Regions from separate parts of the Streptacidiphilus alkalitolerans genome, predicted to be linked through region 2. Evidence: riboswitches for the same ligand, from Rfam matches in the RefSeq annotation. Region 2 holds a riboswitch; each other region holds the start of a gene.
What was found. Region 2 has a riboswitch for cyclic di-AMP ahead of ACEZDG_RS12230 (M23 family metallopeptidase). Riboswitches for the same ligand answer to the same signal wherever they lie in the genome.
Positions count from the first base shown of each region.

Region 1 (10,235 bases), on a different contig from region 2:
CCGCGGTCACCGCGGGCGCGGCGGCTCTGGTCGACGAACTCCGGCGGCTCGGCTGCGGCCTGGCCATTACCAGCAACAACTCCGCCGAAGCCATCCATGACTTTCTGGCGGGGCGGTCCGGAGACGGATTCAGAGAGGCATTCGGACGTCATGTCTACGGGCGAGCCCCCGAGCCGTACCTCATGAAGCCGCATCCGTCCTGCGTGCGCCTCGCGCTGGCGGGTCTGGGCTGCACGGCAGAGAGCCGGATTCTGATGATCGGCGACTCGGCGTCCGACTTCAAGGCGGCCACAGCGGCGGAGTTGGGCATTCAGTTTGTCGGCTATGCCCCCAATCGCCGAAAAATAGATCTGCTGCGCGCCTCCGGAGTCGACCATCTGGTCGAAAGCCTGCATGACTTGCTGCGGGGTAGGAGTTTCTGAGAGAGGCGACTTTTTCGGATAAAGGAACCGTGACCATGTGTCACCGCCCGGCGTTTCCCCACTAGTGTGTTTTCAAACCTGGTCGGAGCCGCGCAGGGGAGAAACGGTCGTCCACATGCCTCGGGAGTCGCCATCAACAGGACGAGTGAATCCGCCCAGCCGGTAGCTGCCGCATATCAGCAGCTGGTCGACTCCGTGCGCTTCCGGGTCGTCTCCACAGGCGGTTTCCACAACGACAACTACCGTGTGCACCTGACCGAACAGCAGGCGCGACCGCTCGGACTCGATGCCGACACCACCCTCCTGGTGCGGGTCAGGCGCCGGAAGCCGGAGCTGGTTCGGCGGTTCTGGCCGGACGAGGCCGTGCTGCTCCGGCAGCTGGCCGCGGTGCGGGACGATCCGACGGACCAGCGCGAGATCGACGGGCCGGAGGTGCTGCACAGCAGTGAGGACGGCGCGTCCGTGCACCTCTACGTCAACGGTGCGGAGTTGGCGCAGGGCTGTCCCGACGGCGAAGCCGTCCCTGAGCACTATGTGGAGCAGATCGCCCGGTTCTTCGGCCGTCTTGTGCGCTTCGGGGAGAAGGACCTCCCGCGCCTGCCCAAGGGGTGTCCGGACAACGGGGACTCCACCGGATTCCTGCGGAGCCTGGTGGCGTTCGCCCAGGAGGAGCTCTGCGAGGGCAACCAGAAGGAGTTCGGCGAGCTGTTCAGCGCGTTGGGGGTGCCGGACGATGCCATGGCCGGCTTCGGACGCGGTCTGCCGCCGCTGGTGAGTCGGCCGTTCGCGCTGCTGCACACCGATGTCCACCGGCGGAACATCATCGTCGACGAGCACGACCAGTTGCGGTTCGTGGACTGGGAGCTGGCGGCCTTCGGTGATCCACTGCTCGATCTCAGCACGCACCTGCGCCGGATGCGCTACCCCGCCTGGCAGGAGGCGCAGGTGGTCGACGCCTGGCGGCGGGCGGTCGGCGAGGTGTCCCCCGCCCATACCGCCGGCCTCGCCCACGACCTGCCGATCTATCTGGCGTACGAGCGGGCGCAGTCCGTCTACCCCGATGTGATCCGCGCGGCGCTCAGTCTCGGCGCGCTGGCGGAGGAGCCGGCGCTGGACCGGGCCGTGTCCCGTACCCGGGCCGCGCTGCTGGCGGCGGCGGGTCCGCTCGGCCTGGCGGAGGTTCCGGACGCGGAGGGGATCCGGGGACCGCTGCTCAAATGGCACCACTCCCGCTGGTTCGAGCGTTCACTGGAACGCCGGGCCCGCTGACCGGCCTTCAGCGACCGGAGGGACTTGTGGTCATGGAGTGCCTGTGTCTAGCCTGCCGGGAACGTCCGCACGCGCGGGCGACCGCCTCGCGGGACGCCGAGTCCTGTCCAACCGGGGGGCGGAACCCACACTCGTCAGTTGGGCAGGAGCGGGGGACCCAGGTAAGTCGCCGCAGCTCACAAGGCCGCGGCTTGGGGTGAAGACGCATCAGCGTCCGGGCTACCTACCGGCCCGAACCCGACAGCTCACCTCGCAGGCGTCGGAGAGGGAAGCTGCCATGCTCTTCACCACTGCTGTCGCCGGCCGCCATCGCAAGCCGCGTACCAGCAATACCGCCCGGATCGTGGCGACCGCGGGCCTCGGCACCGCCGGGATAGCACTGCCGCTGATAGGCGCGACCAGCGCCTCCGCCGCGTCCGTGTCCACCTGGGACAAGGTCGCCAGTTGCGAGAGCGGGGGCGACTGGTCCATCAACACCGGCAACGGCTACTACGGCGGACTGCAGTTCTCCGCCTCCACCTGGGCCGGCTACGGCGGCACCTCGTACGCGTCCACCGCCGACCAGGCCAGCAAGGGCCAGCAGATCACCATCGCCGAGAAGGTGCTGGCCTCGCAGGGCCCCGGCGCCTGGCCGGTCTGCGGGCCGAGGGCGGGACTGTCCCAGGGCGGCGCGCCGGCGTCCGTCGACACCACGTCGTCCAGCAAGCCGACGGCCGCGGCCACGGCCAAGCCGAAGCACAGCAGCGGCAGCAGCACGACCACCGCGCACACCGCGAAGAAGAAGACCGCCTCCGCGCCGAAGCACGCCGCGCCCGCACCCGCGGTGCGGCAGGCGGCGGCCACGCACAAGATCGGCCACGGCGACTACACGGTCAAGCCGGGCGACACCCTGTCCGGCATCGCCGCCTCCGCGCACCTCAGCGGCGGCTGGACGGCGCTGTACCGGGAGAACAGGACCACCGTCGGCGCCAACCCGGACCTGATCTTCCCGGGTCAGCGGCTCGAAGTCGGCTGACCTGAATCCGGTCTCGGACCGCGGCCCCTGCTCGCCGGGTGAACTACTGGTGAGTAGGGGCTCCGTCAGGTGAGACAGCCGCGAGGTGCGCGCGGCCCGGCCGCCCGCTGCGGCTAGGCTCTTGGGGTAAGCACCCCGCGCGTGAGAAGTTCACCGCCTCCCCAAGGAGATGCCTGTGCCGTCCATCGACGTCGTCGTAGCCCGGGAGATCCTCGACTCACGAGGGAACCCCACGGTCGAGGTCGAGGTCGGCCTCGACGACGGCAGCACCGGGCGTGCCGCCGTTCCGTCCGGCGCCTCGACCGGTGCCTTCGAGGCCCTCGAGCTGCGTGACGGTGACAAGTCCCGTTACTTCGGCAAGGGCGTCGAGAAGGCCGTCCTCGCCGTGATCGAGCAGATCGGCCCGGAGCTGATCGGCTACGACGCGACCGAGCAGCGCCTGATCGACCAGGCCATGCTCGACCTGGACGCGACCCCGGACAAGTCCTCGCTCGGCGCCAACGCCATCCTCGGTGTCTCGCTCGCGGTGGCGCACGCCGCCTCCGAGGCCAGCGACCTGCCGCTGTTCCGCTACCTGGGCGGCCCGAACGCGCACGTCCTGCCGGTCCCGATGATGAACATCCTCAACGGCGGCTCGCACGCGGACTCCAACGTCGACATCCAGGAGTTCATGATCGCTCCGATCGGCGCGGCCTCCTTCACCGAGGCCGTCCGCTGGGGCGTCGAGGTCTACCACACCCTGAAGGGTGTGCTGAAGGAGCGCGGCCTCTCCACCGGCCTGGGCGACGAGGGCGGCTTCGCCCCGAACCTGGACAGCAACCGCGAGGCGCTCGACCTCATCGTCGAGGCCATCAAGAAGGCCGGCTACACCCCCGGCAAGGACGTCGCGCTGGCGCTGGACGTCGCCGCGTCCGAGTTCTACAAGGACGGCGCGTACGAGTTCGAGGGCAAGTCGGTCTCCGCCGCCGAGCTCACCGACTACTACGCCGAGCTGGTCGCCGCGTACCCGCTGGTCTCCATCGAGGACCCGCTGTTCGAGGACGACTGGGAGGGCTGGAAGGCGCTCACCGCCAAGCTGGGCGACAAGGTGCAGATCGTCGGTGACGACCTGTTCGTCACCAACCCGGTCCGCCTCGCCCGCGGCATCAAGGAGGGCGCGGCCAACGCGCTGCTGGTGAAGGTCAACCAGATCGGCTCGCTGACCGAGACCCTGGACGCGGTCGAGCTGGCCCAGCGCAACGGCTTCCGCTGCATGATGTCGCACCGTTCCGGTGAGACCGAGGACGTCACCATCGCCGACCTCGCCGTGGCCACCAACTGCGGCCAGATCAAGACCGGCGCCCCGGCCCGCTCCGAGCGCGTGGCCAAGTACAACCAGCTGCTGCGCATCGAGGAGATCCTCGACGAGGCCGCCGAGTACGCCGGCCGCGGCGCGTTCCCGCGCTTCCAGCCCGCCGCCGACTGACGACGCGTCGTGCTGCACCGGTGCCCCGCTGCGAACACCCTCTAGGGTGGGGCGGCGGGGCACCGGCACATCCGACCCGGCACATCAACGGGAGGCGAGTACGTGAGCAAGGCAAGCGGCAGTCGCAGGCCGCGCTTCACCGGCCGCGCCGCGGTGCTCGCGCTGGTGCTCTGCTCGCTGATCGCCGCGCTGGCGTACCCCACCCGGCAGTTCATCGCCCAGCGGGCCCAGATCGCCCAGCAGCGCGCCGCGGCGGAGCAGGCCCAGGCCCAGGTGGACGAGCTGCGCCGGGAGCGGGCCCGCTGGCAGGACCCGGCGTATGTGACGGCCCAGGCCCGCGAGCGGCTGCACTACGGCTTCCCCGGCGAGACCCCGTTCACCTCGGTGGACCCCAGCCCGAGCGTCTCCGCCTCCGCCTCGGCGCAGTCGAAGGGCCAGGCCCAGGCAGGCGCGGCGAGCCAGCCCTGGTACGACAACCTGTTCGAGTCGCTGGACGCCTCGGACGCCGCCCCCACGCACTGAAGAAAGCCCAGGACATGACCTCGCACAACTCGGCCTCCGGCGTGTCCGACGCCGACAAGGCCGCCATCGCGGCCCAGCTCGGCCGGATGCCGCGCGGCCTGCGGGCCGTCGCCCACCGCTGTCCCTGCGGCCTCCCCGACGTGGTGGAGACCTCGCCGCGACTGGAGGACGGCTCGCCGTTCCCGACGCTGTACTACCTGACCTGCCCGCGGGCCGCGTCCGCGATCGGCACGCTGGAGGCCGACGGGCTGATGAAGGAGCAGACGGCGCGGCTCGCCGAGGATCCCGAGCTGGCCGCCGGGTACCGGCGCGCCCACGAGGACTACATCGCCAAGCGGGACGCCATCGAGGTGCTGGAGGGCTTCCCCAGCGCCGGCGGCATGCCGGACCGGGTGAAGTGCCTGCACGTCCTGGTGGGCCACTCGCTGGCCGCGGGGCCCGGGGTGAACCCGCTGGGCGACGAGGCCCTGGCGAAGCTGCCGGAGTGGTGGCGCAAGGGCCCCTGCGTCTGCGCGGGCACCGAAGCCACCGCCACCGCCGACACCGACATCGACGAGGACAAGGACGACGACCAGTGAGCCTGCAGCGCGTCGCCGCGATCGACTGCGGCACCAACTCGATCCGCCTCCTGGTCGCCGACCTCGACCCGGAGACCGGTGAACTGCACGACCTGGACCGGCGGATGACCATCGTCCGGCTCGGCCAGGGCGTGGACCGGACCGGGCGGCTCGCGCCCGAGGCGCTGGAGCGCACCTTCGCCGCCTGCCGCGAGTACGCCGCCGTCATCGCCGGGCACGGCGGCGCGGAGCACGTCCGCTTCGTCGCCACCAGCGCCTCCCGGGACGCCGAGAACCGGGACGAGTTCACGGCCGGGGTCCGCGAGATCCTGGGCGTCGAGCCCGAGGTGATCAGCGGCGACGAGGAGGCCCAACTGTCCTTCACCGGGGCCACCAAGGAGCTGGGCGCGGCCGACGGCCTGACTCCTCCCTACCTGGTGTTCGACCTCGGCGGCGGCTCCACCGAGTTCGTCCTCGGCGCGGACCGGGTCGAGGCGGCGCGCTCGGTGGACATCGGCTGCGTCCGGTTGACGGAGCGTCACGGCGAGGACACCCTCTCCATGCGCGCCGACATCAAGGAGGCGCTGGACCTGGCCGCGGAGACGGTCCCGCTGACCACCGCGGCCACCCTGGTCGGCCTGGCCGGCACGGTCACCACCGTGGCGGCCGTCGCGCTGGAGCTGCCCGCCTACGACCCGGTGGCGATCCACCACTCCAGGATCCCGCTGGCCCGGGTCCGCGAGGTCACCGAGCTGCTGCTCGGCAGCACCGCGGAAGAGCGCGCGGCCATCCCGGTGATGCACCCAGGACGGGTGGACGTGATCGGCGCGGGGGCCCTGGTGCTGCTTGCGATCATGGAGCGCAGCGGTGCCCAGGAGCTGGTCGTGAGCGAGCACGACATCCTCGACGGCATCGCCTGGAGCGCCGCGCGGGACCGCCGTTCGGAAAGTTTGTGAATTTCTTCACGTGAGGTTCCCGGATCTTCTGCCGTCCTTGTGGAGGGTTCGTCCGGATTTCGGGACCGGCTGCCCTGTCCGGCTCCTGGCGCGGTGCCACGGGTGCGGCGGCGAGCTGCGGTTATGCCCGTCGAGGGGCGGGCGTGGGCCGGGGGCGACACGTGGGCGCGCAGTGTAGCAGGGGCTGTCCAGTGCCTGGCGAGTAGGCCCGCTACATGTGGTCCCCAGGGTGCTGGATACTTTCGGATATGAGCACCACGGAGCGTCCTCGCATTCTTATCGTCGGCGGTGGATACGTCGGCCTGTATGCCGCGATGCGCATCCTCAAGAAGATGCGCTATGGGGAGGCGACCGTCACGGTCGTCGACCCGCGGTCGTACATGACCTATCTGCCCTTCCTCCCCGAGGCGGCGGCCGGCAACGTCGCGCCTCGCAACCTCGTCGCCCCCCTGCGCAGCATCCTGAAGACCGCGGAGGTCCTCACGGGCCACGTCACCTCCGTGGACCAGGCGCGCAAGGTGGCCACCATCCACCCGGCCGCAGGCGACCCCTACGAGCTGCCCTTCGACTACATGGTCGTGGCGATGGGCTCGGTCTCCCGCACCTTCCCGATCCCCGGCCTGGCCGAGCACGGCATCGGGATGAAGTCGGTCGAGGAGGCCATCAGCCTCCGGAACCACGTCATCGCCCAGCTCGACAAGGCGGAGTCCACCACCGACGAGAAGGTGCGCAAGCAGGCGCTCACCTTCGTCGTCGTCGGCGGCGGCTTCGCCGGTGTGGAGACCATCGCCGAGGTCGAGGACATGGCCCGGGACGCGGCGAAGCTCTACCACAACGTCAAGCGGGAGGACATGCGCTTCCTGCTGGTCGAGGCGGCCAACCGGATCCTCCCCGAGATGGGCCCGGACCTCGGTCTGTGGACCAAGGAGAAGCTGGAAGAGCGCGGCATCGAGATCTACATCGAGACCTCGATGGACTCCTGCCTCGACAAGCACGTGGTGCTGAAGAACGGCGTCGAGGTCGACGCCTCCACCATCGTCTGGACGGCCGGCGTCAAGCCGAACCCGGCGCTGGCGAACTTCGGCCTGCCGCTCGGCCCGCGCGGCCACGTCGACACCGCCCCGACCCTCCAGGTCCAGGGCTTCGACAACGTCTGGTCCGCCGGCGACAACGCCCAGGTCCCCGACCTGGCCGTGGGCGAGGGCGCCTGGTGCCCCCCGAACGCCCAGCACGCGGTGCGCCAGGCGATCGTCCTCGGCGACAACGTCATCTCCGGGATGCGGGGCTTCCCGCAGGCCGAGTACAAGCACAAGAACCTCGGCGCGGTCGCCGGGCTGGGCCTCCACAAGGGCGTGGCGATCCTCTTCGGCAAGTACAAGCTGAAGGGCCGTCCGGCCTGGTGGTTCCACCGCCTGTACCACGGCAGCCGGGTCCCCACGATGAACCGCAAGGTCCGCGTGTTCGCCGACTGGACCCTGGCCGTGTTCCTGAAGCGCGAGACGGTCTCCCTGGTGGAGATGGAGCGTCCCCGTGAGACCTTCGTCGAGGCGGCGGCCCCCGCCCCGAAGCCGGTCGCGGCAGCACCCGCTGCCGACAAGGCATCCGAGAAGGTCCCCGCGTAGCACGTAGTGCGCTGTACCCCTCATGCCCGGCAGCGTCGCCGGACCACACCCGTGGTGCTCATACCGGCACCGCTGCCGTAAGTGCCCCGGTCCTGTTCCTCAGGACCGGGGCACTGGCGCGTTCCGGGGCTGTCAGCTGGTCTTGATGCTGCCCAGGATGTCGAGCTTCGACGCCCGCCGGGCCGGCCACATCGCGGCCAGCAGGCCGATCAGCGCCGCACCGAGGACATAGCCGCCGAGCTGCCCGTACGGGGGCGCGGTGGTCAGGCCGACCAGGCTGCTCTTCAGCAGCTGCACCGCCGACCAGGCCAGGAAGCAGCCGATGGCCACGCCCATCACCGCGCCGAAGGCGGCGATCACCACCGACTCCAGCCGGACCATCCGCTTCACCGCGTAGCGGTCCAGGCCGATCGCCCGCAGCATCCCGATCTCGCGCTTGCGCTCGAACACCGACATCGCCAGGGTGTTGATCACCCCGAGGATGGCGATCACCACGGCCATGCCGAGCAGCCCGTACATGATGTTCAGCATGGTGCTGATCAGCGAGTTGAACTGGTCCCTGATCTCCTGCTGGGTCTTCACGGTGACCAGCGGGTTGCGGCCGGTGGAGTCCTTCAGCGCCTGCTGCAGCGTCGCTGACGCCCCGTTCGTCCCCTTGACCAGCACATCGCTGTAGTACGGCGCGGTGGTGTGCGGGGCGAGCACCGACTCGCTCATCAGCACCGGGCCGAGCATGTCGCTGACCTGGTAGATGCCGCCGATCCTGACCGTGCCCGCCTTGCTGTCCGGGTAGGTCACCGGCACGGCGGAGCCGACCGTCCAGCCGTGCGACGCGGCCACCTCGCGGTCCACCAGCATCGCGCCCTGTTGCAGCGAGGAGGTCGCGCCGGAGAGCATCACCGGGGCGATCAGCTGGTCGAAGGACGCCGCGTCCACGCCGCTGACCGAGTGGCTCCGGCCGCCGAAGCCGACGTACTGGGAGTCGATCACGCTGGAGGCGGCCACCCCGGGGGTCGCGGCGATCTTCGGCACCAGGGCGGGGGAGACCGGCTGACCCAGCATCACCGAGACGTCGTAGTCCGCCTTCATGTTCTGGGTGACCTGCTTGTCCACCGCCTGGCTGACCGAGGCGCCGATCACCGTCAGCGCGCTGATCAGGGTGAGCCCGATGGTCAGCGCGGAGGCCGTGGCGGCGGTGCGGCGCGGGTTGCGCACCGCGTTCTGCTGGGCCAGCTTGCCGGGGGTGCCGAACAGCCGCCGCAGCAGCGGGCCGACCAGGGCGATCACCGGCCGGGACAGCAGCGGGGTCAGCACGAACACGCCGATCAGGATCAGCCCCGCGCCCAGCCCCACCGGCAGCCGCCCGGAGGAGCCGCCCAGCGAGGCGCCGTAGAGCACCGAGGCCAGGCCCAGGCCGAAGAAGGCGGCGCCGATCGAGTTGCGGACCACCAGGCTCTTCTGGGTGGCCGGCTGGTCGTTGCTGCTCATCGCCGTCACCGGGGCGACCCGGGAGGCCCGCAGACTGGGCAGCAGGGCGGCCAGCACGGTCACCACGACGCCGGTCAGCAGGGTGGCCACCACCGTGGTCCCGGAGAGCACGAGGCCGCCCTGGGGGACGCCGCTGCCGCTCATCAGGCTCTTCAGCAGCGCCCCGATGCCGATGCCCGCGGCGAGCCCGCCGACCGAGGCCACCACGCCCACGAACAGCGCCTCCAGCAGCACCGAGTTGGTGATCTGACGGCGGCTCGCCCCGAGGGCGCGCATCAGCGCCAGCTCCCGGGTGCGCTGGGCGATCAGCATGGTGAAGGTGTTGGTGATCAGGAAGATGCCGACGAACAGGGCGATCGCGGCGAAGGCCAGCAGCGCGGTACGCAGCCCCGACATCGACGAGGTGACCTGGGCGGTCTCGTCGGCGGTGAGCTGGACGCCGGTCTTGACCACGACGTTGCCGCTGTGCGGCACCAGCGGGAGGACCTGGTCCCGCAGCTGCGCCTGGCTGACCCCCGGCTTGGCCTGCACCTCGATCGAGTTGTACTGGCCGGGCTTGAGGTAGGTCCGCTGGGCGGTGGCGTTGTCGAAGAGGACCAGGGAGCCGCCGGCCTTGACCTGCGGGTCGTCGGTGCCGAAGATCCCGGTGACCTTGACCTGCATCACCGGTCCGTTGACCGCGAGCCGGACCGTGTCGCCGACCTTGAAGCCGTTGTCCGCGGCCGTCTTCCGGTCGACGGCGATGCCCTGGGCGTCGGTCGGCCCGGCGCCCTGGAGCATCGGGTAGCGCGCGTCCTGGCCGTCGTCGCCGGGCTGCCAGTTGCTGCCGTGGGTGTCGCCCTGGCTGCCGATCAGGTTCCCGCCCGGGTCGGAGAGTCCGGCGAAGCCGGTGACGGTGCCCGCGGCGGCGGCGGTGCCG
Region 1 covers NZ_JBHEZX010000013.1:213,223-223,457, reverse strand. Annotated here, with positions in the region: gene ACEZDG_RS27050 (HAD family hydrolase) at 1-422, shown strand, start outside; gene ACEZDG_RS27045 (phosphotransferase family protein) at 489-1,691, shown strand; cyclic di-AMP (ydaO/yuaA leader) riboswitch at 1,814-1,965, shown strand; gene ACEZDG_RS27040 (transglycosylase family protein) at 1,969-2,706, shown strand; gene eno (phosphopyruvate hydratase) at 2,882-4,171, shown strand; gene ACEZDG_RS27030 (FtsB family cell division protein) at 4,274-4,693, shown strand; gene ACEZDG_RS27025 (DUF501 domain-containing protein) at 4,708-5,271, shown strand; gene ACEZDG_RS27020 (Ppx/GppA phosphatase family protein) at 5,274-6,206, shown strand; gene ACEZDG_RS27015 (NAD(P)/FAD-dependent oxidoreductase) at 6,455-7,828, shown strand; gene ACEZDG_RS27010 (ABC transporter permease) at 7,961-10,235, opposite strand, start outside.
Region 1: it holds a riboswitch for cyclic di-AMP, as region 2 does, so the genes downstream of both, ACEZDG_RS27040 (transglycosylase family protein) here and ACEZDG_RS12230 (M23 family metallopeptidase) in region 2, are expected to answer to the same signal.

Region 2 (10,235 bases):
CGCCGCGGAGTGCTACCGCGACCTCGGCGTGCCGCTGAAGGTCCGTCAGTTCACCGAGCACGCCCTGGCCAGCCCCACCGAGGAGTACGTCCGCTCGCACGGGCTGCGGCTGGTGGTGTCCGCGCTGGCGGAGCTGGACGACGGCGACCTGGACGCGGCGGTGGCCGCCGGGACCCGTGCGGTGGAGGTCGCCGGGCGCATCTCCTCCCAGCGGACCAGGGAGTACGTCCAGGAGATGCTGCGCCGGCTCGAGCACTTCAAGGGCGAGCGGGCCGCGGTGGAGCTCGCCGAACGGGCCCGGCTGGTCCTGGCCGCGCCGGCCTGACCGGCCCGTTCCGCATCCGTTGTGACCAGGCTGGCGTACCCGGTTGTCGTACCCGCGTGGGACGATCCAACCGTCGGTGCGGACGGCGGAAGGAGCGGGGTGTGCGGTACGACTGCGAGGTCGTGGTGGTCGGCGGCGGAATCGTGGGGCTCTCCACCGCGTACGCGCTGAGCCGGGCCGAGCCCGGGGTCTCGGTGATCGTGCTGGAGAAGGAGCCCGCGCTCGCCCGGCACCAGACCGGCCGCAACAGCAATGTGGTGCACAGCGGCCTCTACTACAAGCCCGGCTCGCTCAAGGCCCAGTACGCGGTCGGCGGCGGCCGGGAGCTCGCCGGGTTCTGCCGCGAGCACGGGCTGCCCTACCGGGCCACCGGCAAGCTGGTCGTCGCCACCACCGGCGAGGAGCTGCCGCGGCTGCACGCCCTGGCCCAGCGCGGGCGCGAGCACGGGCTCGCGGTGCGGGAGCTGGGCGCGCTCGGCATCGCCGAGTACGAGCCGCAGGTGCGCGGGGTCGCCGCGCTGCACATCGGCGACACCGGGATCACCGACTACCCGGCGATCGCGCACGCCTACGCCAAGCTCTCCGGCGCGGAGGTGCGCACCGGGGGCGCGGTGACCGCGATCGCGCGCCGGCCGGACGGGGTGACGGTCACCACCGCGCTGGCCGAGGTCCGGGCGAAGGTGCTGGTCAACTGCGCCGGCCTGTACAGCGACCGGATCGCCCGGCTGGCCGGGGACGAGCCCGGGGTCCGGATCATCCCGTTCCGGGGCGAGTACTTCGAACTGTCCGAGCGCACCACCGGGTTGGTGAACGGCCTGGTCTACCCGGTGCCCGACCCGCTGTTCCCGTTCCTCGGCGTCCACCTCACCAAGGACCTGCACGGCGGCGTCCACGTCGGCCCCAACGCCGTCCCCGCGCTCGCCCGCGAGGGCTACCGCTGGGGCGCGGTCAACCCGCGGGAGCTCGCCGGGACGCTCGGCTGGCCCGGCGCGTGGCGCCTGGCGGCGCGGCACTGGCGGGCCGAGGCGGTGGAAGTACGGCGCTCGCTGTCGCTCCGCGCCTTCACCCGCGACGTCCAGCGGCTGCTGCCCGCCGTCACCGAGGGCGACCTGCTGCCGGTCACGGCAGGCGTCCGCGCCCAGGCGGTGAGCCGGGACGGCACCCTCCTCGACGACTTCGCCTTCGCCGAGGCCCCCCGCACCGTCCACGTCCTCAACGCCCCCTCCCCCGCGGCCACCGCCTCCCTCCCCATCGGCCGCGAGGTCGCCACACGAGCCCTAACCGCCCTCGCGCGGTAACCCCCCCGCCTCCGGCCCGGCCCGGCCCGGCGCAACGAGAGTGACCCTCAGCACACCCCGCCCGCTGCGCGGCACAGCTCCGCGCAGCGGGGGTGGGCCCGCCGCAGGCGGGGGCCCCGCGCAGCGGGGGTGGGCCCGCCGCAGGCGGGGGCCCCGCGCAGCGGGGGTGACTCTCAGCACACCCTGCCCGCCGCAGGCGGAGGCTGCCGGTACCCGGGAGGGTGTTTCGGGGGTCGTTAGACTGGGGGCATTGTGACCAGCCATCTCGTGCCTCCCGCTGCCCCGCGCACCCCCGCCCCCGTCGGAGACGACCTGCACCGGGAACAGCGGGTGCGGAGCTTCCACCCACGCAAGGGCCGGATGAGCGACGCCCAGCGCGCAGCGTTGTCGCGGCTGTGGTCGGCGTACGGCATACGCGTCGACGGCAAGCAGCTGCTCGACCTCGACACCTTCTTCGGCGACCCCGCCGCCCCCCTCCCCGTCATCCTCGAGATCGGCTTCGGGATGGGTGACGCCACCGCGACGATGGCCGCCGCCGACCCGTCCACCGGGATCCTCGCCGTGGACGTGCACACCCCCGGCCACGGCAACCTGCTGCGCCGGATCGAGTCGGACGGCCTGGCCAACGTCCGTCTCGCCGAGGGCGACGCAGTCGTCCTGCTGCGGGACCAGCTGGCCCCGGCCTCGCTGGCCGGCCTGCGGATCTACTTCCCCGACCCGTGGCCGAAGGCCCGGCACCACAAGCGCCGGCTGATCCAGCCGGAGTTCCTGGCGCTCGCGCTGTCCCGGCTGCGCCCCGGCGCGACGGTCCACTGCGCGACCGACTGGGAGCCCTACGCCGAGCAGATGCTCGAGGTCCTGAGCGCCTCGCCGGAGCTGGAGAACCTGCACCCGGACCAGGACGGCGGCTACGCCCCGCGCCCGGACTGGCGTCCGGTGACCAAGTTCGAACGGCAGGGCATCGACAAGGGACACGTCGTGCACGACCTCCTGTTCCGCCGCCGCTGAGAATCCTCGGACGACCCCGCTGCTCAAACCGCTTACAAGCGGCTCGGAGCCCCCGCTATGGTCGTACGGTGAGCAGCCCGCAGCCCGACCCGGCCAATGCCTCGGCCAATGTCCCGGCCGACGACCCGGCCGTCCTCGACCGCACCCGCACGGAGACAGCGGGCGTGGAGGACATGGCCGACCTGCCCGTGCCCCGGGCCGAGGAGGAGGGGCCGCAGTTCCAGCTGCCCCGGCGGCTCCGCTACAAGCCGCGCCGCAATCCGCTGGAGAGCAAGGTCCTGCGGCTGACCGCCCTGATCGTGCTGCTCGCGCTGTGCGGGGTGGCGATCCTGGCGCTGGTGCAGCGGCAGACCGGGACCTCGGGGCTGCTGATCGGGATCTCGCTCGCGGTGCTGCCGGTGCCGCTGGTGCTGGGGGCGTTCTACTGGCTGGACCGGATCGAGCCCAAGCCGCTGCGCAACCTGCTGTTCTGCTTCGCCTGGGGCGCCTTCGCCGCCACGCTGGTGGCGCTGCTGGCCAACACCTGGGCGACCTCGCTGCTGATCGAGCACCAGATCGGCAGCGGCGAGACCGTCGGCGCCAGCGTGGTCGCCCCGCTGATCGAGGAGTCCGCGAAGGGCTCCGCGATCCTCCTCCTCTTCCTGTTCCGCCGCCGCGACTTCAGCGGCATCGTCGACGGCATGGTCTACGCGGGCTTCACCGCGACCGGCTTCGCCTTCACCGAGAACATCCTGTACATCGGCCGCTCGGTGACCGAGGGCGAGCGCGACGGCCACGGCTTCGCGCTGACCGTGGTGACCTTCATCCTGCGCGAGGTGATGTCGCCCTTCGCGCACCCGCTGTTCACCGGGATGACCGGGGTGGGCTTCGGCGTCGCGGCGATGACCCGCAGGCGCTGGCTGATGGTGCTGGCGCCGATCGGCGGCTGGGTCTGCGCCATGTTCATGCACGGCACCTGGAACGGCTCCTCCGCGCTGGGCGGGCTCGGCTTCCTCGGTGTGTACTTCCTCTTCATGGTGCCGGTGTTCGGCCTGATGGTCTGGCTGGTGGTGTGGTCCCGGCGGAGCGAGCTGCTGGTGGTGGAGCGCCAGCTGCCGGTGTACGTGGCGGCGGGCTGGCTCGCGCCGCAGGTGCCGCTGGTGCTGTCGACGGTGCGGACCCGGCGGCAGTCCAAGGAGCTGGCCCGGTTCGTGCAGGGCAAGGACGGGGCCCGCACCATGGGCGAGTACCTGAGCTTCGCCACCTCGCTGGCGTTCCTGCGGCAGCGGGCCGAGCGCGGGCTGGCCGGGGCGGACTTCACCGAGCGCGAGCAGGAGCTGCTGCACCACCTGTGGGAGCGGCGCGAGCGGGTCGCCGAGGTGTTCGTCCGGGTCGGCGCGCAGGAGTGGTACCGCAAGCACCCGCAGCCGCGGCGGCCGTACGGCTACGGCTACCCACAGGGCCCGCGCCCGGGCTACGGCCCCGGCAGGTACCCGGCCGCACCGGGCCCGTACGGCCAGGCCCCCGGCCCGTACCCGCAGCCGGGCCCGTACGCCCAGCCCGGGGCGTACGCGCAGCCCGCGCCGTACGCCCAGCCGGGCCCGTACGCGCGTCCCACCGGCTACCGGACCACCGGCTACCCCGCGCCGCAGCCGCAGGCCCCCGCGCCGTACCTGCCGGCCCAGCCGCAGCCGGGGTTCCGCCCGCCGGCCTACCCGGGCCCGCAGCCGCTGCAGCCGCTGCCGCAGCAGTACCGCCCCGCCCAGCCGCAGCCCCAGCAGCCCCTCCCGCAGCAACCGCAACACCCGGAACCCGCCGACACCACCGCGCGGACCGGGTCGGACGGCGCAGAATAACGGCGCGCACCACCCCTGCTCACGCCTCCAGCTGATCGCACCGGAACCATCGGAGGTCCTCTCCACGTTGTCCCTCTTAACACCCGCACGCAACGTGCAGTGACGCCGAGACGCGTCAGGAGGCCAGCGGATGACAGACGGCATCTATCGCATGGCCGTGGCCAGTGGACACAGCCACCGGGACACGGTCACCCTCGCGGGGCAGCAGGTCAGACACTGGCTGAAGGCGCAGCACTACGACGACCCGGGCGCCGAGGACGGTCGGCACCGGGTCGGTCCGCAGGCCGTGCTCGACTGCGCCCTCAAGGAGCGGATCCGCGGCGCGACCGGCGCCAAGGAGTCGGTCGCGCGCTGGCGACTACGCGAGTTCACGCCCCAGGGAATCTGGCAGACCTCACTGACCGTAAGCACCCCGCCGACCGGCGCCACCTGGATCAGACTCGACGCCGAGCAACTGCCGGTCCGCGGCTCCTCGGCGACCAAGGCCCCGGTGCCGACCCTGGCCAGGGGCCTGCTGGACGTGCTCTCCGCCACCGAGGGCGAGCATCCGGGCGCGGCCAGGCTGCACGGCCTGCCCACGGTGATCGAACGCGGTGACGTGGACGAGGTGCTGGACGAGCTCTGCGACCCGGACCGGCGGATGCCGATCGTGGTCGCCAGCACCCCGCCCCGCACCGACTTCGACGACTGGCTCGCCGAGACCGTCGACCCGCTGCTGCGCGGCTGCGCCGGGCTGGCCGTCCTGTACGCGCTGGCGCCCGGCGCCGAGCGCGACTTCAACCGGGCCCTGGAGCACCACCGGGTGTACGGCGGCGCGGTCCGCACCTACCTGCCCGGCCTTGACCCGGCCTGGGCCCCGGAGGCCCAGCGGCACCGGGTGATGGGCCGGCACACCCTGGACGCCGACCTGCGCCGCGCCAGCGGCCTGCTGGCCTGGCTGCCGCGCCGGCTCGCGGTGCAGTCCCCGCTGCCGGACGCGCTGGCCGGGCTGCCGCCGCTGCGCGCGGGCGGCCGGACCAGCGGGCCGATCGAGAGCAGCCCCGAGATCGACGGCGTCCAGCCGGGGTCGCTGCTGGTGGACCACCACGAGGAGGAGGTCCACGAGGAGCGCGCCCGCGCCGAGGAGCTGCAGGAGGTACGCCGCTGGCTGCGGGCCGCGGAGGAGCGCGAGTCCCAGCTCGCGGCCGAGTACGACGAGCAGTACAGCGAGCTGCGCGAGGCCAGGACCCAGGTCCGCTCGCTGCGCGGACGCCTGGCCGAGGCCGACGGCGACGCCGCGCCGCGGACGCTGCCGGACAGCCTGCGGGTCGACCCGGTCTCCTTCGCCGAACTGGTCGAGCGGCTGGACGAGTTCCCGCTGCTGGCCTTCACCGGCGACCACCGCCTCGCCAAGGAGCTGGACGACCAGACCGACCACCCCACCTGGGTAAGGATGGCCTGGGACGCCCTGCTGGCGCTGCAGGACTACGCCGAGGCCGCGGTGCACGGCGAGTCGGGCGGCGACTTCCGCAGATGGTGCGAGAACACCCCCGCCGACTGCCATGTCTTCCCGCCCCGCAAGGTGATCCGCGACGAGTCCCGGACGGTGCGCACCAACGGCAAGTGGAAGGGCGAGCGCGAGCTGCCGGTCCCGGTCGAGGTGAACCCGGCCGGCAAGGTCTTCATGGGCGCCCACCTGCGGATAGGGGGCGGCGGCACCGCGCCGCGGCTGCACTACCACGACGACTGCTCGGGAACCGGGCGGATCTACATCGGCTACATCGGCCTGCACCTGCACAACACCAGAACCAACTGAGACCCAGTACCGACTGAGACAAGGACACACTTCCATGGCACGGATCCCCTCCTCCCTGGTCGCGGCCGGCGGCCTGGTCGGCGGCTTCGGCATCGCCCGGGCGACGAAGCGGCGCGAACTCGGCGGCCTCGCCCTGCTCGGGGCGGGCGCGGTGGCGGCGACCCAGTGGAAGCGGGCCGCGGGACCGGCCACAGCGGTCGCGCTGACCGGCCTGTACGCGGCGGCGTTCGCGGGCTCGCACCCGCTGGCGAAGAAGCTGGGCGCCTGGCCCTCGGTGGCCGTGGTGTCCTCCGGGGTGGCGCTGGCCTCCTGGGCGGCGGTCGACCGCCGGGGCTGAGCCCGGACATACCGAAGGTCCCGCTGTCGGGGGGGTGTCAGCGGGACCCTCGGTGTTCAGGGGGGCGGCCGACCCTCAGTCGGCCCAATCGCGAACCGGCCTCAGAGGGCGAGGCCGTGCCCGGCCAGCCAGGTCGAGGGGTCGACCGGCTCGCCGCCGGTCGGCCGCACCTCCAGGTGCAGGTGCGGAGCGGTGACGTTGCTGCCGGTCGCGCCGACCCGGCCGATCGGCTGACCCGCCGTCACCGCGCCCGCGCCCGCGCCGATCGCGGAGAGGTGGCAGTACCAGAGCTCGGTGCCGTCGGCCAGGGTCTGCACCACCCGGTAGCCGTACGCGCCGGCCCAACCCGCCGAGGTGATGCTGCCGTCGCCGATCGCCACCACCGGGGTGCCGGTGGGGGCGGCGAAGTCCTGACCGGTGTGCAGATGCGCCCAGAAGGAGTCGGACTGGCCGAAGCCCGCCCCGGGGACCGAACCGGCGACGGGGGCCACCAGGGTGCCGAGCCGCGGCCCGACCGCCTGCGCTGCCGCCGCCGCTTCGGCGTGGGCCCGCTCGGCCTGCGCCTGCTGCGCCCACAACTGCTCCTGAGCCGCCCGGGTCCGGGCCGCCTGGTCGGCCGCCGCACGGGCCTGGTCCTCCGCCGCGATCTGCTGCGCCCTGGCGTGCTTGGCCGCCGCCAGCTGCGCCGCCTGGCGCCGCGCGGCGTCCTCGGCGGTGGCCCGCTGCTGGACCGCCTGGGTCTGGATCCGCTCGGTGAGCGCGAGACCGGGGTCGGTCGCGGGTGCCGCGACGGACTCGTCCTGGTCGTGCTCCTGGGCCAGCAGCAGGGTGCCGCCCCTCGCGGAGCTGTCCACCGCCTGTGCGGGCACCGCGGCGAAGCCGGTGGCTCCGACGGCGGCCATGGCCGCGAACCCGAGGACGGCCGTGGACTGTACGGGTGCCCAAGTGGGCTGGTGCGACGCCACGTTCGGCGTACTCCTTTCCTTCCCTCTCGCCGACCGGGTTAGCTGACGGGTTCGGAGAGGAAGGTCCCCTACAGCCAGACCTCGGCTGATTCACCCCAGAGTTACGTGGTTCCCCGGTTCCCAGAAACAGGATTAGGCGATCGCAGTGCGACGCCGTCCGTCGAACGGCTGAACTTCGCCCCGCGTTATAGAAAGGTAATCCTAGTGACGGTTGAATCCAAGAGATTCCGGGGGTGCAGTTGGGGACGGAGCGTCAGTTCCCGGGGTACAGCCAGTCCACCAGCAGGTTCGCCACCTGGTCGGAGCTGAGGCTCCTGGCGTCGGCGAACTGCTCGGCGCCCGCCGGACGGCTCGGGGTGCCGTCCGCGCCGAGCAGCACCAGCGCCGGGATGCCGCTGCCGGGCAGGCTCACATAGCGGCCGGCCAGGTCCATGTTGCGGTCGTAGTGCCCGACGTCGATCGTCACCGTGTGGTAGTTGCGGGCCAGGATCAGGTGCACGCCGGGGTTCCGCACCAGGGCGGTCAGCGCCTGGCAGTCCTGGCACCAGGCCGAGCCGAAGTCCAGCAGCACCGGCCGCCCGTCGGCGTGCGAGGCGGCCTGGGCGGCGGCGATGTCCGCCGCGGCGTCGGCGCCGGGGTCGTAGCCGTCGGGGACGGCGGCCGGGGTGACCGCCGGCAGCGGCAGGAAGGGCCGGGCCAGGCCGAGGGAGTCGTTGGAGACCGATCCGGACCGGCCCGAGGACTGCCCGCGCACGGCCGTGCCGCGGACCTCGACGCAGCCGCTGAGCAGGAGCAGCAGCGTCAGGGCGACCGCCGCGGACAGTGCGGCCGTTGGCCCTCGACCGGTCATCAGCCGCGCCTCTTCTCGCCCGGGTACGTTCAGAACGTTCAGACGATCATTCGAGCAGAGGAACCGCCCAGCTCCCGGTACACGCGCCGCTCGACCACCCGTACGAGGGACACCGGCGGCGCTGCGCGCGGCGTTCAGGCCAGGGTCAGGTACGCCAGGCTGCCGAGGCCGCCGACGAAGCAGTAGATCGCGAACGGGGTCAGCGTCCTGGTCTCGAAGTACTTGGTCAGGAAGCGCACCGCGATGTACCCGGCCACGAACGCGGCCACCGCCCCGGCCAGCACCTGGCCGCGGATGCCGTCGCCCTCGTGCCCCATCAGCGAGGGCACCTTGAGCAGGGCCGCCGCGCCGATCACCGGGGTGGCCAGCAGGAAGGCGAAGCGGGCCGAGTCCTCGTGCCGCATGCCCTTGAAGATCCCGGTGCTGATGGTCACTCCGGAGCGGCTGATGCCGGGCAGCAGGGCCAGGATCTGGGCCGCGCCGATGACCAGGGCCTGCCCCCAGCGGAGCTTGGTGATCCGGCGGTCGGACAGCACGTCCGGGTGCACCTCCTCGTCACCGGCGAGCGGGACGACCGGGTCGTCCCCGGCCCGGCGCCGCCCGGTGCCGCCGCGGCGCAGCCGCTCGGCCACGTAGAGCACCACACCGTTGAGGGTGAGGAAGATCGCGGCCGGGATCGGCTTGCCCAGGGACTCCCGGAACACCTTGTCCAGCGCGAGGCCGGCGATGCCGACCGGGATGGTCGCCACGATCAGCAGCCAGGCCAGCTTCTCCTCCACGGTCTCGATCCGCCGGTGCCGGATCGAGCTGAACAGGCCGGATATCACCCGGACCCAGTCCCGCCAGAAGTAGACGACCAGCGCCAGCGCGGTGGCCAGGTGCAGCCCGATCAGCACGTTCAGGTACGGGGAGTCGGCGGCGGAGACGTTGAGGTCCGCCTTCCAGTGCCCGCCGAGCAGGGCCGGCACCAGGATGCTGTGGCCGAGGCTGGAGACCGGGAACAGTTCGGTGACGCCCTGGAGCAGACCGACGCCGATCGCTTCTGGGTAGGTGAGGACGGACATCTGCGGCCTTCGGCAGGGGGATCGAATCGCTGGGCAGTCAGAAAGTACTACAGCGTTGTAGTCCCTCAACCCCCGTGCGGCTCTTGTTCACCACCCAGCCGCCCGCTGTTCACCGGCAGGCCGGTCGGGCCGGGGCGCCGGGAACCGGGCCGCCGGCCCGGGCCGGTCAGGCCGCGAGCCGGGGCTCCAGCGTGTCCGCGGGCCTGGAACCGGCCACCACCCGCTGCCGCCGCACCGCGTTGTCCTGCGGGCCGGTCAGCTGCTTCCGCAGCCGCAGCGCCAGCACCACGATCAGCACCGTCGAGCCGGCCATCACCAGCAGGTACGCGGGCGAGAGCCCGGCCCCGACCAGCAGCACGCCGGCCGCCGGGCCCATCGCCACGGCGACCTGCTTCACCAGCGAGAACGCCGCGTTGTAGCTGCCCAGCAGCTGCGCCGGGGCCAGGTCGGCGATGATCGGGCCGAGGGTCGGCGCGAGCAGCGCCTCGCCGACGCCGAACAGCATGTAGACGGAGAGCATCGCCGCGGTCGCCACGGTCCCGTTGGAGACCAGGCCGGCCACGGCCGCCGCGGTCCAGGCGCCGAGCCAGACCAGCCCGGTGGCCGCGATCGCGGTGCTGCGGCGGCGGCGCGCGGTGATCCGCACGACGATCATCTGCAGCGCCACGATGGCCAGGGTGTTCACCCCGAGCGCCAGGCCGAGCACGGACGGCGAGGTGCCGACCACGTCGGTGGCGTAGGCGGCGACGCCGGACTCG
Region 2 covers NZ_JBHEZX010000005.1:13,114-23,348, forward strand. Annotated here, with positions in the region: gene ACEZDG_RS12200 (hypothetical protein) at 1-325, shown strand, start outside; gene lhgO (L-2-hydroxyglutarate oxidase) at 427-1,623, shown strand; gene trmB (tRNA (guanosine(46)-N7)-methyltransferase TrmB) at 1,873-2,631, shown strand; gene ACEZDG_RS12215 (PrsW family intramembrane metalloprotease) at 2,700-4,466, shown strand; gene ACEZDG_RS12220 (hypothetical protein) at 4,597-6,261, shown strand; gene ACEZDG_RS12225 (hypothetical protein) at 6,296-6,598, shown strand; gene ACEZDG_RS12230 (M23 family metallopeptidase) at 6,700-7,563, opposite strand; cyclic di-AMP (ydaO/yuaA leader) riboswitch at 7,576-7,712, opposite strand; gene ACEZDG_RS12235 (thioredoxin family protein) at 7,817-8,413, opposite strand; gene ACEZDG_RS12240 (undecaprenyl-diphosphate phosphatase) at 8,548-9,477, opposite strand; gene ACEZDG_RS12245 (MFS transporter) at 9,644-10,235, opposite strand, start outside.

Region 3 (10,235 bases), on a different contig from region 2:
CCGAACACGGGCACGGTGTAGCCGTATCCGGCCAGGCAGGGCAGGCCGGCGGCGAAGTGGCCCAGGTCGCGGGTGGAGAACAGGGCCTGCCCGGCTCCGCCGCCCATGACGGCCAACGCGAAGAAGGTCAGCAGGTAGGTCCACCACAGGTGGGGTGGTGCGGCCACCCGCGCCGCATCAGCAAAGGGCGACCCGGACCGGCGCGCGGGCTCGGGACGGGAGTCGGGATCCGTCAAGGGCGCTGCTGGGGATCGTCGTTCAGCGTCTGCCGCAGCGCGCCGTACAGGGCGTCCGCCAGCATGCCGGCCTCGGCGGCGGTCAGGCCGAGCGTCTCGCCGTGGGCGAGGCAGGCGGCCCGGAGGCGGTCGGCCTGGGCGGCGTCGAGGTTCAACTGCACCTGGGCGACCGGCGTGTCGGTGCTTCGACGGCCCAACCGCCGCAGGGTCCGCCGCTGTTGCCAGCCGGTGAGCGCGGCCGTTCCCAGGACCTGGGCGAAGGCGCCGGTGAGCAGCGGATAGACGATCTCGCTGAGCACCGCCGGGTCGATGCCGGAGGAGACCGAGCCGCCGGCCCATCCGCGGCGGCCCCGGCCGGGGCCCCCACCGTCCGTCCAGCGAGCGGGAATGCGTTCCAGCAGCTCGAGTTGCTCCGGAGCGGCGGAGGCGATCACGGCCCGCGCCAGATCCGCCAGCAGGAGGGTCGACGGCCCCGCGGGAGCCGCGCCGCCGTCCGAATTGCGCGTGTCCTGACTCTGCGTCATACGAATCTCCCCACTCGTCCCGTGATCACCGGAGCACACGGTGCCGTGCTGACATTCCGGCCCTGGTCCGGGCACCATGGGGGACGAGCACGGCGTTCTGGAAAGTTCATGAAGCATAGCGGGCTCCATGAGCGCCGGACGCCGTGCTCGCCGCCGTCACGCCTGCGTGCATGCTGACCTGCGTACTACTTGTACTGCAGGCTCCAGTAGTTGTCGTTCTTCGCCACCGGGGCGGTGATGACCTTCTTCCAGATGATGGTGGTCTTGCTGCAGGTGCCGTTGAGGCTGTACTTCTCGGCGGTGAACTTCTTGGCCGAGTGGAACATCATCAGCCGGGCCCACTTCTTGCCCGACTTCTTCGGGATCGAGTGGACCGCGTAGGTCCACGAGCCGCTCTTGCTCCAGCTCTTGCCCACGGTCACGGCGAAGGAGGTGCTGGCCTTGGCGAAGATGATCCCGGCCTCGGCCGACACGGTGGCCGTCCCGGAGGCGCTGACGGTGGCGGTCTTGGTCTGGTTGTAGGTCGGCAGGATGCTGCCGTTGATCGGCACCCAGGCGCTGTAGAGGTTGGTCGGGACCAGCACGCTGGACTTGTTGATGATGTCGTAGTGGATGCCGGCGTCCGAGCAGATCTGCGGGTGGACGGCGGCCTGGCTGGGGGCGGCGACGGCGACCAGCCCGCCCGTGGCCAGGGTGGTGGCGATGGCTGTGCTCACAAGACGGTGCATACGGTTCCTGTACTCCTGATGATGGAGCAGCCCGTCCGGGACGGGCTGGGTCCGGTGCGTGAACGGCTCGGTTGAGGCCTGCCGGCTCCCCCTGCCAGAACCGGGATTCTCCGAGGCGGGAGCCGGTCACGACAGTGAGTCAATCCATAAACCCATTGCTACACAAGTGAATTGAGGGAAAGTTGAGCAACCCTCAGAAACCGGGCCGGGACGGTCAGGCCGCCGCTTCCAGGGTCAGCAGCGCGGACTTCGCGTCCGGGCCGCCGACGTAGCCGCCGAGCGTGCCGTCGGTGCGCACCACCCGGTGGCAGGGGACGACGACGGGCAGCGGGTTGGTCGCACAGGCCGTGCCGACCGCACGGACCGCCTTCGGGTTGCCGACCAGCCGGGCCACCTGGGCGTAGCTCTGCGTCCGCCCGTAGCCGATCTCGGGCAGATGCCGCTGCACCAGCTGCCGGAAGCCGCTGGACAGCGACAGGTCCAGGGCCAGGTCGAAGGCCGTCCGGGTGCCGGCGAAGTACTGGTCGATCTCGCGGGCGGCCTGGTCCAGACGCTTCGGGGCGCGCAGCAGCCGGGGGCTCAGCCTGCCGGCGAGGGTCTCCAGGACCTTGTCGTGGTCCTCCCGGTCGAAGGCGACCCGGACCAGCCCCCTGGGGGTCGAGGCGAGCAGCAGGCAGCCGACCGGGGTGTCCACGGTCGTATAGGCGACGTCGAGCAGCCCGTCCCGCTCGGCCGCCGCCTCGAGGCGGCGGTGCAGCCGCTCCAGTGCCCCGGAGTCGGCGGGGGCCGGCGCCAGCAGGGCGGAGACCTCCGGCTCGTGTGCGGTGTCGTTCATGGGGTCGCTCCTCTCGCATACGCGTCCGGAAAGGTGGTCCGCAGTGTCTTGACGCCGTCGGCCGCGGCCCTGCGCGCCGCCTCCGGGGTCCCGCCGAGGATCTCGGCGATGTCCTTGTAGGGCAGGCCCGCGAAGTGGTGGTACGCGACGGCCTGCCGCTGCTTGGCCGGAAGCGCCTTGACGGCGTCCCACAGGTCGCGGTCGGGGCCTTCGGGCACACCGACCGCCGACGGCCGCTCGGGCAGGTCCCCGGTCGGGACGGCGCGTCTGCCCTGGGCCCGGATCACGTCGACGGCCTTGCGGTGGGCGATGGTGACCAGCCACGCCTGCACATTGGCGTCCTCCGGCAGGCCGGGGTAGGCGCGCAGCGCGGCGAGGAAGGTCTCCGACCAGGCGTCGTCGGCGTCGTGGACGCCGACGACGGCCCGGCACACGCGCAGCACGGTGTCCCCGTGGTCGGCCACCACCTGCTCGAAAGGCTTCTTCATCGTCCCTTTCCTGCTATCGGCTCCGGCGTTCCGCACAGCTCCGACGGTCAGAACAGCTTGGCGGCCTTCAGCTGCTCCGGCTCCTCCAGTTCCAGCAGGAACTGCTTGCGCTTCAGCCCGCCCGCGTAGCCGGTCAGCTTTCCGCTCTTCCCCACCACCCGGTGGCAGGGGACGATGATGGAGATCGGGTTGTGGCCGTTCGCCTGGCCCACCGCCTGCGCCAGCGCCTTGTCCCCCAGCCGCTCGGCGATCTCCCCGTAGGTCGTGGTCTCGCCGTACGGGATCTCCCGGAGGATGGCCCAGACCTGCTCCTGCAGCGGGTTGCCGTTGGTCGCCGTCGGCAGGTCGAACGCGGTCCGGTCCCCGCCCAGGTACTCCGTCAGCTGGGTCCGCGCGGCTTCGAGCAGGGCGTCGCCCTGGACCTCGACCCTGGTGCCCAGGCTGTCCACCGCCGGCATGTACCAGTGGTGCGGGAAGTAGACGCCCACGACGGCCTCGTCCGAGGCCACCACGGTCACCTCGCCCAGCACGGTGTCGACAAGCGCGTGGCGTGTGTACATGATCCCGGTCCTCTCTGCGTCCCGCATCGTAGCTCTCACCAGGTAGACGCGCGGCGCCCGGAAAATGTGAGGTCCTGGTACCGGTCCTCGGTCGTCGGATTCCCCTCCGCATCCTCGCAGACGCGGTTCCCGGACACGCCGACGGCCGTCGCCCGGCCCGGGGGTGGGGTCAACCTCACCCCCGGGCCGGGGGCCACCACCCTCGTCCGGGGCCGGCGCGGCGGGAGAACCTGGAGGGGGGCGTCCGCAGGGGCGGACGATCCGACCGGCACCAGAGGACACCAGAGGAAGGGCCCTCCCACATGAGCAGCCGCACCCTGACACCCCGTCACAGCCGCCGTTGGGCCGCGCGGGCCGCCGCCGTCGGCCTGGTCGCCGCGATGGCGGCGACGGCCGTTCCCGCGGTCTCGTTCGGCGCCCCGGCGGCGGGCGGCGGGCCCCACAGCACGCCGGTGCGCGGTCTGACCCTGCCGAAACCGACCGGGCCGCACCAGGTCGGCATCGTCGACCTGCATCTGGTCGACGCCGCCAGGCCGAACCCGTGGACGGCGTCGCCGGCCTACCGGGAGCTGATGGCCAGCGTCTACTACCCGGCCCGGGACACTGCCGGCCGGACCCGCGCCGCGCAGTTCCCGGCCGGTACCGCCGCCGCCTTCGACCAGTTGAACGCGGGTGAACTCGGCCTGCCGAGCGGCCTGGTCGACTGGGCCTCCACCCGTACCTGGGCCTACCGGGAGGCGCCCGCCGCCACCGCGCCGCGCGGCGGGTTCCCGGTGCTGCTCTTCTCGCCCGGCGCGGGCGACCCGCGGGGCTGGGACAGCACCGTGGCCGAGGACCTGGCCAGCCGCGGCTTCGTGGTGGTGACCATCGACCCCACCTACGACGCCTCGGGCGTCGAGTTCCCCGGCGGGCGGGTCGAGACGAGCGTGCTGCCGCAGTTGTTCGCCCAGGCGCAGCAGGACGGCACCGTCGGCGACCTGCTGCGGAAGGTGGTGTCCGTGCGCGCCGACGACGCGACCTCGGTGCTGGACGCGCTCGGCCGGATCGCCGCAGGACACGCCCCGGCCGGCGCCGCCCTGCCGGCCGGACTGGCCGGGTCGCTGGACCTGGGCCGGGTCGGCATGTACGGCCAGTCCGCGGGCGGCTCGACCGCCGCGCAGGCGATGTACCAGGACCGCCGGATCAAGGCCGGGATCGACCTGGACGGCATCCTGGAGTACGCGGGCGAGCCCACCCCCGGCGCACCGCTGATGTCCTCGGCCGCGAACGGGATCGACCGGCCGTTCCTGCTGATGGGCAGTCAGAGCGCGGACGGCGAGAGCCTCGCCTCCGACCCGTCCTGGCGTGCCTTCTACGACCACGAGCGGGGCTGGGTGCGGGACGTGACCATGGCCGGCTCGCGCCATGTCTCCTACACCGATGCCGAGAGCCTGGTCCCGCAACTGGCGCGGGCGCTGGGCCCGACGGTCCTGCCTCCGAGCACCGTCACCGACGACGTCGGCACCATCCGTCCGGCGCGGGCCGTCAGCCTGGAGGAGACCTATGTCGCGGCCTTCTTCGACCGCTGGCTGCGCGGCGGCCACGACCCGATTCTTGACGGAACCTCACCTACTTACCCCGAGATGCTCTTCCAGCACTGACGTCGGTTCAGCGGTTGCCATGCTGGAGCGGGAGCGACCCCGAACCCTGACCCCCGCCCACTGACCTCGGAGCGAACCGTGGCCCCTGTCATCGCACTCGCCTGCATCGTCATCGACTGCCAGGACCCGGCGCGGGTGGCCGCGTTCTACCGGGACGCGTCCGGCGGCGAGATCACCCACAGCGACGACGACTCGGCCTGGGTCACCATGTCGGGAACGACCTGGGTCTTCCGCAGAGTCGACGGCTACCGGCCGCCGACCTGGCCCTCGTCGAAAGTGCCGTTGCGGGTCCACATGGACTTCTTCGTGGACGACCTGGAGGCGGCCGAGAAGCAGTTGCAGGCCTACGGGGCCACCACGCCCGAGCACCAGCCGAAGGACCGGGCCCTGGGCCTGCTGGTGATGCTCGACCCGGCCGGCCACCCGTTCTGCCTCGCCACCCGCAGCTGACCCGAGCCGGACCGGACCTACCCGGCGGCGGCGTTCCCGGCCTGGTCGAGCGCCTGATCGAGCGCCTGGTCGAGATCGCTCCAGAGGTCGTCCGGTGCCTCCAGGCCGACGGACAGGCGCAGGAGCCGGTCGCTGATCCCGCAGGCCCTGCGCTGCTCGGGGTCCACGATCTGGTGGCTGATCGAGGCGGGGTGCTGGATCAGCGTGTCGACGCTGCCCAGGCTGACCGCCGGGGTGATCAGCCGCACCGCGGAGATGACCCGGTGCGGATCCCCGTCGACCTCGAACGCGACCAGCGCGCCGCCGGACGCCATCTGGTCGGAAGGGCGGCCCTGCTGGTGGCCCGGGTAGTGCACCGCCCGCACGCCCGGGTGCTCGCGCAGCCGGTCGGCCAGGACGGCGGCGGTGGCACTGGCCGCGCCGATCCGCAGCGGCAGCGTGGACAGGCCGCGCAGCAGCAGGTAGCCGGCCAGCGGGTGCAGCACCCCGCCGGTGGCGAAGCGGATCCGGCGCAGCAGGGCGGCCTGCTCGTCCCCGCAGGCGATCACGCCGCCCATCACGTCGCCGTGGCCGCCGAGGAACTTGGTGGCGCTGTGCAGCACCATGGCGGCGCCCTGGCGGGCGGGCTGCTGCAGCACCGGGGTGGCGAAGGTGTTGTCGACCAGCAGCGGCACGTCCCCGGCCTGGGCGGCGATATCGGCCAGGTCGACCTCGGCCAAGGTGGGGTTGGCGGGGGTCTCCACGAAGACCAGGCCGGTGTCGGGGCGCAGCGCCCGGCGGACGCCTTCCGGGTCGGCCCAGCTGACCTCCGTGCCCAGCAGCCCGGAGCCGAGCAGGTGGTCGGTGGTCCCGTAGAGCGGGCGGATGGCCACCACGTGCCGCCGTCCGCCGCTGAGCACGGCCAGCAGCGCGGCGCTGATCGCGGCCATCCCGCTGGCGAAGGAGACCGCCGCGGGCAGTCCCTCCAGATCGGCCAGAGCGCGTTCAAAGCGTTCGACGGTCGGATTGGAGACGCGGCCGTAGACCGGCAGTCCGCCGTCCCACTCCCCCGAGCCGAAGCCGTCGAGGCGCAGCGCCTCGGCCCTGCTGTCCCGGGAGGGGTAGGTGGTGGACAGGTCGATCGGCGCGGCATGGACGCCGAGATCGGCCAGGTCCTCACGGCCGGCGTGGACGGCCCGGGTACGGATGTCAGCGGGTTTCATGCCCATAGGTTCGAGCAATGTTCAGTGGCGCCACAACGCTTTCGATTATTATTCTGGCTCCATGGGAAACATCGAACTGGATACGGTTGATCTTGAGATCCTGCGGGTGATGCAGAACGATGCCCGGATCAGCAACAAGGACCTCGCCGCCGTGGTCGGCGTCGCCGCGTCGACCTGTCTGGACCGGGTGGCGCGGCTGCGCACCTCCGGAGTGATCACCGGGCAGCGGATCCAGGTCGACGCCGCCAAGCTCGGCCGCCCGCTGGAGGCGTTCCTGTACATCCAGGTCCGCCCGCACCGCCGCCCGCTGGTCGAGCCGTTCGTCGACCACCTGCTGGCCCAGCCCGAGGTGCGCGCGGTCTACCACCTCACCGGGCCCGACGACTTCCTGGCCCATGTGGCCACCGACACCAGCCAGGGCCTGCAGCGGCTGGTGCTGGACCAGCTGACCGTGCGCGACGAGGTGGTCCGGGTGCTCACCAACCTCGTCTTCCAGCACTGGCCCGGCGGCCCACTGCTCCCACCCGGAGCCACCGGGACCGCCGGGACCGCCGGGAACAACGGGAGCACCGGGCGCTGAAGCCCAGGTCCGGCGGCCCCGGGGGCCTACTTCCTCGCCCCGGCGGCGATCAGACCGAAGGCGGTGGCTCCGTCGAGGGACTCGCGGAGGATGTCGGCGTGGCCGGCGTGGCGGGCGGTCTCCTCCACCAGGTGCAGCAGGATCCAGCGGGCCGAGCGCCGCGAATCCGCGGGGAACCAGGGGGCCTCCGGCAGCGGGACGGTCAGGTCCAGGTCGGGCAGGGCGGTGATGATCTCGGTCGTCTCGGCGGCCACCGCGTCGGAGAAGGCCAGCACGTCGTCCACGGTCTCGCCCTCCACCAGCCGGAAGGAGTCGCCCCAGTTCGACTCGTCCCGCTTCAGCAGGGTGGGGCGCCCGGCCAGGGTGCACCTGACCCAGCTGCTCTCCATCTCCGCGCAGTGCTTCACCAGCCCGGCCACCGACAGCGCGCTGACCGTCGGAGCGGCTGCGGCCTCGGCCTCGGTCAGACCCGCCAACGCCCGCCGCAGCGCACCGCGCTGGGCCTCCACGAACTGCAGCAGGGCGTCGCGCTCATCGGTCTCTGCGGCTACCAGCGTGGGCATGGGGACCACCTTCCTCCTCGCTGCGCCCGACCCGTGCGGTCGATCGCGTGGTGCTCACGCTAGCCAGGAAATAGGTCTGTTTCGCTCCTAATCGGCCGTGGCGCGCGGTCCTGCTCCCTCGCTGTGAGTCCGCGCACATTCCGTTGTTCGATTCCCGTAAGCATGTCTAGCCTGCAGGTTCCGCCGTGGGCGGAGCCTGCCGCCGGGACGCCGAGTCCTGTCCACTCGTCGGCGGGACACCGAGCTCCAGTACGGACAGGAGCGGGGGAACCAGGTCAGTTGCCGAGTCCGCGCCCGAACGGGCGTGCGGGTCTCGGCTCGGGGTGAAGCCGCTCCCACCGGGCGGCCGGGCTACCTCAGTCCGAACCCGACAGCTCACCTCGCAGGCGTGACGAGGAACCCTGCCATGTCTCCTTGGATCACCCCCGCGCGCTTCGCCGCGATAGCCGGTGCCGCCGCCGTGGCCGCCGTCCCGCTGGTCGCCGTCCCGGCCCAGGCCGCCACCAGCGTCAGTCAGGACCGGCTCACCCCCAGCTCGATGACCGCCGGCGTCGCCGCCACGGCCTCGCTCACGGTCCACTCCAGCTCCTGCTTCACGGCCAGGACGCTCGGCGTGGGCGTCCGCGACGCGTCCGGCGCCAACCTCGACTTCCCCGGCTCCCGGAGCAACGTCCGGATCTGCCCGGGCGCGGTCTCCCTGACCACCGGCAGCCGGACGCTGCCGGCCGGCAGCTACACCGAGTTCGGCTTCTGGCAGGACAGCAGGGGCGGCTGGCACAACCTGCCCACCCGCACGCTGACGGTGGCTCCCGCCGCGGCCACCGGCCCCAGCACACCGACCCCGACGCCCACACCCAGCGCGCCGTCCTCGGCCCCGCCGGCCTCGCCCGTCCCCGGCACCTCGCTGGCCTGGTCGGACGAGTTCAACAGCCCGATCGCCTGGGGCTCGCGCTGGGTCGGCAGCACCAGCAGCGCGTTCCAGTACGGGAACCACAACCCCAACGACAACAAGCTCGACTGGCTCGACCCGAACGCGGTCCAGGTCGCCAACGGCGTCGCCACCTTCACCGCCGCCCCCTCCGCGCACACCCTGGAGAACGGCAAGCAGGCGTGGACCACCGGCCAGCTCACCACCGAGGGCTCGACCGAGGGCTTCCAGGTCAGGACCGGCGACTACGCCGAGGCCCGGGTCCAGCTGCCGACCGGTTCCGGCGCCTGGCCCGCACTGTGGACCTGGAAGAACGGCAACGGGGAGATCGACTCCTTCGAGTACCACCCCGACAACCCCAACCTGCTGGAACTGACCAACCACGTCAACGCCGCGCACGACTACTACACCGACGCCAAGGCCGTCGGCCCCGGCGACTGGGTGACCATCGGCACGTACTACGGCGCGAAGTCGGTGGACTGGTACGTCAACGGCACCAAGGTCTACTCGGACGGCACCGGCGTCGGCGCCGACTGGTCGGCCTACCTGAACCTGAGCCTGTCGGTCAGCGCCGGCCAGTACCACCCCGGCCCCTCCGGGACCGCCCCGATCACCTTCGCCGCCGACTATCTGCGGGTCTACCGCTGAGCCTTCCCCCACCGCTCAGCTGCTACGGTGTGAAATCGTTCGACTACACCGAGCTACTGAACCATGGGAAAGACATGCGCATCGTCTGCGCTGGTGGCGGGCCCGCCAGCCTGTACTTCTCGATCCTGATGAAGCGGTCCGACCCGGGCCACGACATCACCGTCCTCGAACGGAACCCGGCCGGGTCCACCTACGGGTGGGGCGTGACCTACTGGGGCGATCTGCTCGACCGGCTGCGGGACGGCGATCCCGCGACCGCGCGGGCGATCAGCGAGAACTCGGTGCGCTGGACCGACGGCGTGGCGCACGTCCGGGAGCAGTCCACGACGCACCCCAGCGACGAGGGCTTCGGCATCGGCCGGCAGCGCCTGCTCGACATCCTGGTCGAGCGGGCGACCGACCTGGGCGTCCGGGTCGAGTTCGGCCGGGAGATCACCGACCGCGGCCAGCTCCCGGACGCGGAGCTGGTCGTGGCCGGCGACGGCCTGCACAGCCGGCTCCGGCAGCAGTACCCGGACCGCTTCGGGACCGAGGTCGCGACCGGCCGGAACAAGTTCATCTGGCTGGGCACCAGCAGGGCCTTCGAATCCTTCACCTTCGCCTTCGCCGAGTCGGAGCACGGCTGGATCTGGTTCTACGGCTACCGCTTCAGCAGCGACCGCAGCACCTGCATCGTGGAGTGCTCCCCGGAGACCTGGGCCGGGCTGGGCTTCGACCGGCTGGACGAGAGCGGGACCATGGCGCTGCTGGAGCGGATCTTCGCCCGGCAGCTGGACGGCCACCCGCTGATCAGCAGGCCGGACGGCGGCGGAAGCGCCTCCTGGCTCAGCTTCCGGACGCTGACCAACGCCAG
Region 3 covers NZ_JBHEZX010000023.1:72,318-82,552, forward strand. Annotated here, with positions in the region: gene ACEZDG_RS34240 (M48 family metalloprotease) at 1-167, opposite strand, end outside; gene ACEZDG_RS34245 (hypothetical protein) at 233-760, opposite strand; gene ACEZDG_RS34250 (hypothetical protein) at 946-1,476, opposite strand; gene ACEZDG_RS34255 (methylated-DNA--[protein]-cysteine S-methyltransferase) at 1,703-2,323, opposite strand; gene ACEZDG_RS34260 (RNA polymerase sigma factor) at 2,320-2,811, opposite strand; gene ACEZDG_RS34265 (methylated-DNA--[protein]-cysteine S-methyltransferase) at 2,859-3,371, opposite strand; gene ACEZDG_RS34270 (alpha/beta hydrolase) at 3,674-5,011, shown strand; gene ACEZDG_RS34275 (VOC family protein) at 5,090-5,461, shown strand; gene ACEZDG_RS34280 (trans-sulfuration enzyme family protein) at 5,479-6,663, opposite strand; gene ACEZDG_RS34285 (Lrp/AsnC family transcriptional regulator) at 6,725-7,243, shown strand; gene ACEZDG_RS34290 (DinB family protein) at 7,270-7,806, opposite strand; cyclic di-AMP (ydaO/yuaA leader) riboswitch at 8,034-8,209, shown strand; gene ACEZDG_RS34295 (glycoside hydrolase family 16 protein) at 8,213-9,382, shown strand; gene ACEZDG_RS34300 (FAD-dependent monooxygenase) at 9,457-10,235, shown strand, end outside.
Region 3: it holds a riboswitch for cyclic di-AMP, as region 2 does, so the genes downstream of both, ACEZDG_RS34295 (glycoside hydrolase family 16 protein) here and ACEZDG_RS12230 (M23 family metallopeptidase) in region 2, are expected to answer to the same signal.